2 regions of the Pseudoalteromonas sp. ABE4_541 genome follow, and region 1 is predicted to be linked to the other one. Evidence: predicted binding sites of a transcription regulator. Region 1 holds the regulator's gene; the other holds the start of a gene.

Evidence for each region. The regulator ArgR, encoded in region 1, controls arginine synthesis, uptake and breakdown. The targets are predictions, from matches to a motif close to ANTGAATANNTATTCANT.
Region 2: a site for ArgR is predicted at 3,471-3,488, ahead of ACW689_RS14330 (arginase family protein). Genes of this name have one in related genera too.

The regions. Positions count from the first base shown of each region.
Region 1 covers NZ_JBSVEM010000002.1:200,267-204,967, forward strand. Annotated here, with positions in the region: gene ACW689_RS03540 (peptidoglycan DD-metalloendopeptidase family protein) at 1-300, shown strand, start outside; gene mdh (malate dehydrogenase) at 420-1,358, opposite strand; gene ACW689_RS03550 (hypothetical protein) at 1,391-1,516, shown strand; gene argR (transcriptional regulator ArgR) at 1,615-2,082, shown strand; gene ACW689_RS03560 (Dyp-type peroxidase) at 2,116-3,036, opposite strand; gene ACW689_RS03565 (ABC transporter ATP-binding protein) at 3,062-4,093, opposite strand; gene ACW689_RS03570 (ABC transporter permease) at 4,090-4,701, opposite strand, start outside.
Region 2 covers NZ_JBSVEM010000014.1:102,492-107,192, reverse strand. Annotated here, with positions in the region: gene maiA (maleylacetoacetate isomerase) at 1-342, shown strand, start outside; gene ACW689_RS14350 (TIGR02647 family protein) at 347-577, opposite strand; gene ACW689_RS14345 (DUF1496 domain-containing protein) at 689-979, shown strand; gene ACW689_RS14340 (VF530 family protein) at 1,004-1,246, shown strand; gene ACW689_RS14335 (type 2 periplasmic-binding domain-containing protein) at 1,250-1,960, opposite strand; gene ACW689_RS14330 (arginase family protein) at 2,089-3,201, opposite strand; gene ACW689_RS14325 (DUF2189 domain-containing protein) at 3,507-4,286, opposite strand; gene udp (uridine phosphorylase) at 4,442-4,701, shown strand, end outside.

The DNA.
Region 1 (4,701 bases):
CAACACGGCAGCAAGTATGTGACTAAGTACTTACACCTGAATAAGCGCATGGTTAAAGCAGGTCAAAAAGTAAAGCAAGGTCAAAAAATTGGTACTGTGGGGGCAACTGGTCGCGTGACTGGCGCACACTTACACTATGAGTTCTTGGTTAATGGTGTGCACCGTAATCCGAAAACGGTCGACTTACCAAAATCTGAACCACTACCAAAGTCAGAGCTTGCTAAGTTCAAACCCATTGCAAAAGAGCTATTAGTAAGACTTGAGCGTAATCGTGAGCTGCAATTGGCGTTAAATAAGTAAACTATAACTAGTTTTGATTAAAGGCCTCAATTAGAGGCCTTTTTTGTGCCTATCAGTCAAGCCAACAAATTACAGACACAAAAAAGCCCGCATAGGCGGGCTTCTTAAATCTTTTAGGCTTACTTAGCCATAAAGTCGATACCTTCTTGGATATCTTTGTTCAGCGTTTCTAGCATGTCTTCTTTTGCTTTTTGCTCAAATGCGCTTAGCTCGCCGTAAGATAGGATTTCTTCAACACCGTTCTTACCAAGACGTACAGGGTGAGCAAAGTAAGGCGCATCACCATTTTCAACCGCAACATATGCATAATCAACAACGTTGCTTTCGCCCTGTAGACCTTTCACTAGTGAGAAGCAGAAACGTGCTGCTGCTGCACCCATTGAAAGCGTCGCTGAACCACCGCCTGCTTTAGCATTTACTACTTCAGTACCCGCATTTTGAATACGTGGAGTCAATGCTGCTACTTCTTCGTCTGTGAAAGTAACACCAGGCACTTGAGAAAGTAGAGGTAGGATTGTAGTACCTGAGTGACCACCAATAACTGGTACTTTAACTTCAGATACATCAACACCTTTGAGCTCAGCAACAAATGCTTCTGAACGAATAACGTCAAGTGTTGTTACACCGAATACACGTGAAGCTTCATACGTACCCGCTTTTTTGAATACTTCAGCAACAATTGGCACAGTGCCGTTTACTGGGTTAGTGATAACACCTACAAGCGCTTTAGGGCAGTTTTTAACAATACCTTCAGCCAATGTTTTGATAATGCCCGCATTCACGTTAAATAGGTCAGCACGGTCCATACCAGGCTTACGAGGCATACCAGCTGGGATAAGCACGATATCAGCATCAATTAACGCAGCATCTAAATCATCAGCGCCAAAACCTGCAACTTTCACTGCAGTTGGAATGTGAGAAAGGTCAACAGCTACACCTGGAACAACTGGTGCAACATCGTATAGTGCTAGCTCAGAGCCTGCAGGCAAGCCATTTTTAAGTAAAAGCGATAGAGCCTGACCGATACCGCCAGCGGCACCTAATACAGCAACTTTCATGTGAATTCTCCATAATTTGAAGGTGGAATTGAATGAGCAGTAAAGATAATGAAAAGCGCCGCCAAAAACAAATTAATCCGAGTTATTTTCATGATTTTTTCGACTATAGTTGTAAAGCTTTTGTCACTTTCACCTTTACGCTCACTTTGAGCATATAAAAGCCTACAGTTAACCCCTCGTAATATTGCAAAAATTTGGGTAACCCCCAAGTTTTGTGTAAAATCCATTTATTCGCTAAATAAATGAATGAAACGTTATGCAGCCGCAAGAAAAACAAGAAGCTTTGATCAAAGCCTTTAAGGCCCTTTTAAAAGAAGAAAACTTTGGCTCACAAGGGGAAATTGTTGACGCATTAAAAGAACAAGGTTTCGATAATGTTAGTCAGAGTAAAGTTTCTCGTATGCTAAGCAAATTTGGCGCGGTACGTACACGTAACGCCAAACAAGAAATGGTATATTGTTTACCTGCGGAGATGGGCGTACCAACCGCCAAAAGCCCTCTGCGCCAGCTGGTTATCGACATTATGCATAACGAAATGATGATCATTATTCGTACCAGCCCTGGGGCTGCGCAATTAATCGCACGTTTGCTTGACTCTTTAGGCACTGCGGATGGTGTATTAGGCACCATCGCTGGCGACGATACTATTTTTATTGCCCCCGCGAAGGTCTCGGAAATTGACGCAACTTTAGAGCGTGTCAAAACACTATTTGATAACGTGTAACTCTCATGGCGAAACAGACTTTACTGTTTCGCATCACTTTTGTTCACACATCTTTGCCATATCATTTAAAAACTGTACTGACGGTGCAAAAAACGCCGCGCCCATATCAGCTTGACTGTAATCTAGCAAAGGGTCGTAGCACTGGGCATTACCCAGTTTTGATGCCAGTACTCGCTCAAATGCAGAGCCGGAACCAGAGCAACTAAGCCATAAGCTACCCTGTTCAAATACATCGCCAAATGGCATGCTTTGATCTAACAGCAAAGGCTGGCCTTGTTCATCTTTAAGTTCGGTAAGTGTAGCATGGCTATTGCGCTCCTTTGGCTCAATTAAAATATTGTCTAAACGAGTACGACCCATCAATTGTTCTTGATCTTCCAGTGACAAGCGTTGCCAAGCGTCGATATCAAACTTGACGCGCTTAACATGAATATAGCTGCCTTGGTCATCAGCACTTTGTGGCTGATTCACTAACGCAACTTGGCGCTTGAATCGGCCATGCGGACCATGACCTCCATATACAAAGCCATTAAAATCACGCCCATCCAAAAAGCGAAACCCCCTCACATGAGCAACCAATTCCACACATGGCGCCAACATATGTAGCACACTTTGTGCAAATAAATGGTTTACATCTTCTCTATCGGAGCGAATGACATACAAAAGGTCAAAAGGCTGGCTATGCACGACATGCTCAGCACTGGTGATATTGGGGAAGCTTTTAAGTTCACTAGGTATAAACTCAGGGTAAATATGTGGCCAATACTGAGCACCAATAGCCACAAAGCTTGATACCATTGACTCAGAAAATCGGTCACTTAATTCGTTTTGTAGACGTTCACAATTAGCGAGCGCAGCACGTACAGCCTCATCTTGGCCTTCCAGTACATTAAAAAACAAATGTAGCCCGTGTAAATTTGCTTCAGCACAGACCCCTGATTGTGCTTGCGCCATGCTTTATCCTTGTATTCATCTGCTGTTAAGAAAAGAAATTTACCGCATGCGCTTTGATTTTTAAAGAGACAGGTTTATTTGTATCTAATATTTGTTCAGCGGGTGCCGGTACTTCTAGCTGCTGCTCAGCCACCTTTATATGATAGACGTAATCGGTGCCAACAAACCTTTGCTGTAGCACTTCTACATCCCCTTTGACATCGTTCACCAACTCTATATGTTGAGGGCGGACGTAGATCTGTCCAGATTCAGTTTCATTTGGCAACTCAATCAGTGAGTGCACATCACCATAGTGCGTTGCGACGCTGGCACCATTATAACGTTTCGCATCAAGGTAAATCCCCTGTCCCAAAAATTCAGCAACCGCTTTACTTTTTGGCCGTTGAAATAGTGATTGCGCGTTATCAACTTGCGCAATTTTACCTTCGTGCATAATGGCTAGCTTATCGGCAAAAGCAAAGGCTTCATCTTTAGAGTGACTGACAAAAATAGCCGACACTTGTTGATCTTTAATGATACTGCGAATGTCACTAATGAGTTGATAACGCACCTGAGTATCGATGTTAGAAAATGGCTCATCAAGCAACAGCAAGTTAGGACGATAAGCAAGCGCTCTGGCAATAGCAACCCTTTGTTGCTGACCACCTGAAAGCTCATGTGGGTAACGTTTTTCTAAACCTTCTAAACGAACTAGTTCAAGCATTTGCGATACACGCTGTGCGCGTGCACCTTTATCAAGTTTTGCCAATCCAAAGGCGATATTTTGCGCCACATTCAAGTGCGGAAATAATGCATAATCTTGAAACATCATGCCAATATTTCGGTGCTGTGGTGCCATAAAGAAATGTCCATCGCTGACGCATTGCCCATGAATGACTATACGCCCTTGCTGTGGTTTTATAAGACCCGCAATCGCTTTCAATGTGGTTGTTTTTCCGCAGCCACTGGCCCCCAATAAACACACGATTTCATCATGAGCAACATTCAGATCGAGGTTAGCAATCACCGCCTGTTGCTGGTATCGGTAAGAGACATTTTCTAGTACTAAGCTGCTCATTGACTATGTTGTTCCATTGAACGATTAACAAAATATAGTGGCACTAAGCCCACCAAAACAATAAATAACGCGGAAATAGATGCAAGTTCTAGCTGTTCATCACTGACATATTGAAATACATGCGTTGCCAAGGTTTCGTAATTAAACGGCCGCAACAATAACGCCGCAGGCAGCTCTTTCATACATTCAATAAATACCAGTAAAGCAGCGGTCAATATCCCCCTTCTCAGTAAGGGAAAATGCACCAAACTTAAGGTTTGCAGCAAGTTTTTACCCATACTTTGACTTGCCATATCAAGTGACGGACTAATTCTCACATAACTGGCTTCCACCGCACCATGAGCAATGGCGTAAAATCGCACCACGTACGCAAATATCATGGCAAAAATACTGCCGCTCAGGAGTAAACCAGGTTCAAAGCCTGTATCTGCAAACCATTCATTCAGGGAGTTATCAAGTAACGTGAGAGGTAACAGCACAGCTATGGCAAGCACAGTGCCTGGTAGCGCATAGCCCATGCTAGCAAATCGCCCAGGGATATGTTTGGTTTGTTGCTCGCCAATACGTTGTGAAAATACCACTAGCAAGCTTAACAATACCGCTACACC
Region 2 (4,701 bases), on a different contig from region 1:
TGTTATGCAATTGCCTGTGACATCCACCCAATTGATAACTTACGTGTGCTTAAGTATTTAAGCCAAGAACTTAACGTTGATGACGAACAAAAGAACACGTGGTACCGTCACTGGGTAATCGAAGGATTTAAAAAGCTTGAATTAATGCTCGGTGATTCTGAGTTCTGCTTTGGCGATAAGCCTACGCTTGCAGATGTGTGTTTGGTGCCTCAGGTATTTAACGCTCTACGTTTTAAAGTTGATATGACGCCGTTCCCGAAAATTACTGCTATTTACGAGCGCTGCAATCAACTAAAAGCATTTAGCGATGCAGCACCAGAAAATCAACCTGACGCGCAATAAACAATTACTGCAATGCACAATGCACTTGATCTAAGTGCGTAATTAAATCTAAGCCCAGATCGGTTAGATAACCACCATCTGGGCTATCTATGATCCCTTTGTCATACAGTCTCTGTGCAGCATCACGTAAACTGCGCTCAGCGCTACTGTGGATCTTAATTCCTTGATGCATGCTCGTTCTTGGAAATTTAGCTAGTAACGTAAGTTCTGCCATCATATCTTGGTCAAACGCCATGGCTTTCCCCTTCTTGTTTTTTAATCTTGTTATAGTTAACTATATAGTGTCATGCATAGCGTGCACTTAAGTGTTCCGCTTTAAAGATTAGCCAACTATGGAAGTTATGCCATGAAATCACTTATATTTATTACGCTTAGCGTATTATTTGTAGCAGCAAATAACGTACTTGCGCTTGATTCGAATCATAGAAATATCGCATTACTCGAAAATCCCCAAAGAATTTGCTGGTATGAGGGCCAGCAATATAGTGAAGGGGCAATGATAAAGCAGTTTGAGACATTGTTTGTATGCAGCTATAAATTTGAAAACCAAGAAAACAGCCGTTTAGTGTGGCTCAAAGCCAATGAACAAGGTGAGCCTGTAAGGCTGGACCGAGTAAAGACAATCAGGGTAAAATGAGCGTTTTGACATTGGTAGTTTAAAATGACACAGCAACCCAACAACCCTTTGCACGGTGTAAAACTAGAAGATATGCTCATTAAGCTCGAAGAAGAAATGGGTTGGGCTGCAATGGGCGAGGCAGTCAATATCCGTTGTTTTACCCATGACCCAAGTGTGAAGTCAAGCCTCAAATTTCTTCGTCGGACCCCTTGGGCTAGAGAAAAAGTGGAACAACTCTATCTTGATACGTTTCATGGTTTTACATGGCCGACAATCAAAAAGTAATCGCTAACGGTTGTTTTGAGATGCTTGATATGCCTTGTATGCATCAATTATCTTGCTTTTTATCGGTTTCGGAAGTGCTTTATTACACGCAAAATAGAGTTCAGAACCGAAGTCAGGTAGCTTGTAAATACGCTTGAGCTTTTTAGCTATTGGCTCTTTGCTACTTTTAAATTCAAATTGCACATCACTTAAAACCACAAGATCAAGCAACCCTTTTCTGGTTGCTAGTACCTCAAACACTTTGTCGAAGCTTGATATAATCAGCAAATGCTGCCCTTCAACAAAACCTCTTTCTTTTAAATAAAGATGGCTAAAGTTATGCCTAATGACAGCCGTTTTGTAGCGCTTGATATCTTCTAAAGATTTAATATTATAGTCTCGTGACTCAAGACCATAGAAAGAAACACTAAACCCGCCAATTGGAAACAACCAGTCGAACAAGGGTTCTCTTGACTCAGAGCGGGCAATGGAAAAAATACAGCTATTAGGGTTTCTTTGAGCGGCGTTATATGCGACGGCCCAACGCTCTACCGTCATTGAATAATCTATATCGGTTGTTTGTAATACTGCGCGAACCTTATCTACCGCAGAGCCGACTAAATTACCTTGAGAGTCTATATACTGAAAGTCTGGAAACTCTTCAGTTAAGACATTGAGCCCAGTCCCCTGCAAAGAGCAAGTAAACAACCCAAATATCATTAACCATACGCGCATTCAAAAACTGCCTGTATCCTTGTGAACAACAAAAATATAGCTCAATCACAGTTATTAGAACAGAAAAGCAGTACATACTTGCCAGAATAGGCAAGCTAAACACCTTGCCTACCCCAACAACAAATCTATTATGCGTTGTTTATTGCATCAATTAAAAACGCAGAGATTTTAGCGCCTTCTTTTAGCGTTGTTTCCGAGCTACTTTGTCCAGCAAGGGAGCTGTCCGTGAATGGTGCTATTTCCATCATATCAGCACCTGTAATTGGGAACTCATCACGTAAAGCTCGCAAAATAGTGAGTGCCTCTTCAGGCGTCATACCATTGCCTTCTGGTGTACCAGTCGCTGATGCAAACTCTTCATCTAGCGCATCGATATCAAAGCTCACGTATAGCTCATCAACTTTATCTGCTTTTAGCTGCTCAATCACTTGTTTAACAATGGCATCTGCGCCTTTTTCCCTAATTTCGTGCGCCCAGTGCTGCTTCACACCAAAAGTAGACTCCCAATGTGTTTTATCTTTACCGCTAGAACGAATACCAAACTGAATAAGGTGATGCGGTGCAGGCAAGAACTCTAAAATATGTGTACACCATGAGCCAAAACACAGGTCGATACCCAAGCGCTCAACCAATAAATCAGTGTGTGCGTCAAAATGGATAATAGCAGTACGTTTGCCCTCTGCTCGCTTAGCCTTTAAGTAAGATTTAGTCAGTGGGTAACTAATTGAGTGGTCACCACCGATACCAAATATGCCTTTATTAGGGTAATGCTGATAAAAACCGTCACACACATCTTCTGTGATTGACAAGGGCGATACGTGGTACTGCGAGTTTTCGTCCTGATACAATGCCTTTTGGCAATTGCTAATGGTTGCATCATTTAAGTACTTGTCATGCAATAAATGCGGTATAACTCGAACATCTCCCAAATCAAACGCGCTAGTTTGAGGCTGCTGCTCGATTAGCGTGGAGCGTAAAAATAATGGTCCCCAGTTTGCGCCACGCAGGATACCACCGCCACAATCTGAGCTTATCCCTAAAATTGCAGCTTTGTGCTCAGACTCATCAATTTTAGAGAGCGATGCTTTCCATAATTCATCTACGCCCTCAGTCTGACCATATAGTTTAGTTCGTAGCGCATCTTTTCTTTCTTTTGCGGTATTAACTGTGAACACTCCATCTCCGGGAGGACACAAACACTGCGCCAGCTTATCTTGAAATTGTTGTTTTGTGATTGTCATAGTAAACCTCCAAAGAAAGTAATTCATGCATATTCATGCGTGCACCGCTCAAAGCATATATTTGGCCAATCATACGGTTTTGTGTCCGTCACGATGCTTAAGGCCAAAAATAATTCTCCACAGAAAAATAAATTTTCTTTTAATTCATGATGTTGAGAAAAAAAGTTAAAACTTATATGTGAGCTACACTACGAATAAGTGATTTATGCAGGAGGTATAACACTGTGACAAACAAAGTCAACCACAGCAGTCAAAGACAAAATCACTGCTGTGGTTTAATATTCAATAGTTATGAATAGTTAGATCTACTCATACCCTCGAGGTTTCTTAGTTTTGATAATTGCAATATAGCCATGCCAGCTTGCATAACTCAGTAGTGGCATAATAATGATAAAGCCCGCGGTACCTGTTAAAAACCCAAGTAAAACAAGCAGTACTATTAATAAACACCATACCACCATGGCACCCGCGTTTGTTTTAACAGCATGCATAGAGCTTATAACCGCCGTCATAATATCAACACGGCGTTCCATCATGATTTGTGGCGTGAATGCAGATATCGCAAATACTGATATCATCAAAACCCCCCCCACTATGGATCCTAGCGTTAAAAACGCTGACAACTGCTCAAAGGTTGGATTTGGTACATTTGGATACAACGCATGTATTAATGCAGCTAAGCGCATCCAAACAATCATGATCACCATCAGTAAAATAGCAAAGCCCCACTCACCCGCAGGGTTCCTAAACATGGACTTGAGACTGTGACGTAACGTTGGCGTATGCCCTTTTTCAAGTTCCCAAGCAACATCATACAAGCCTGCGGCAAAGGCCGGTCCAATAAGCGCAAAAGCAACCACCGCTGGTAGAATCACAAGGTGAGTTCCCGATTGATACACAAGCCACATAATTGTTGCAGGAATAATTGTAAAAATGATGCCATAGATCAGGCTCAGGATTGGCGCCCTTGTCATGTCTTTAAAAGCGAGTGCTAGCCAATGAAATGCTGCAAAGGTGCTGATTTTATTACTTTCAAAGCAGCGTGCAAATTCAGTGTGTTTATCAATAGGTGGTGATGCTGGCATAATGTGTCCTCTAAATGTTGCTACACTTAAGGTTTAGAAGAACAAGTATAAAGATGCAAGTATATGAACAATTGCGGGCGCTTTTACGGACATCTGTCCTGTACTTTAAAGCCACTTATACCAAAATTACGCTTTAGAACAAAATAAGGTTTACTATGGAGAAGGTATTTCATTTAGGGCTAGATAAACAAGCACTTAACGGTGCGACTCTGGCTATTGTACCCGGCGATCCTGAACGCGCTAAGCGTATTGCACACCGACTGAACGATCCAATCTGCTTGGCACAAACACGCGAATTTCACGTATACCTAGCAACGATAAAAAACCAACCAGTCGTGATCTGCTCCACGGGCATTGGTGGCCCATCTACTTCAATTGCTGTAGAAGAACTTGCGCAATTGGGTGTTAAAACCTT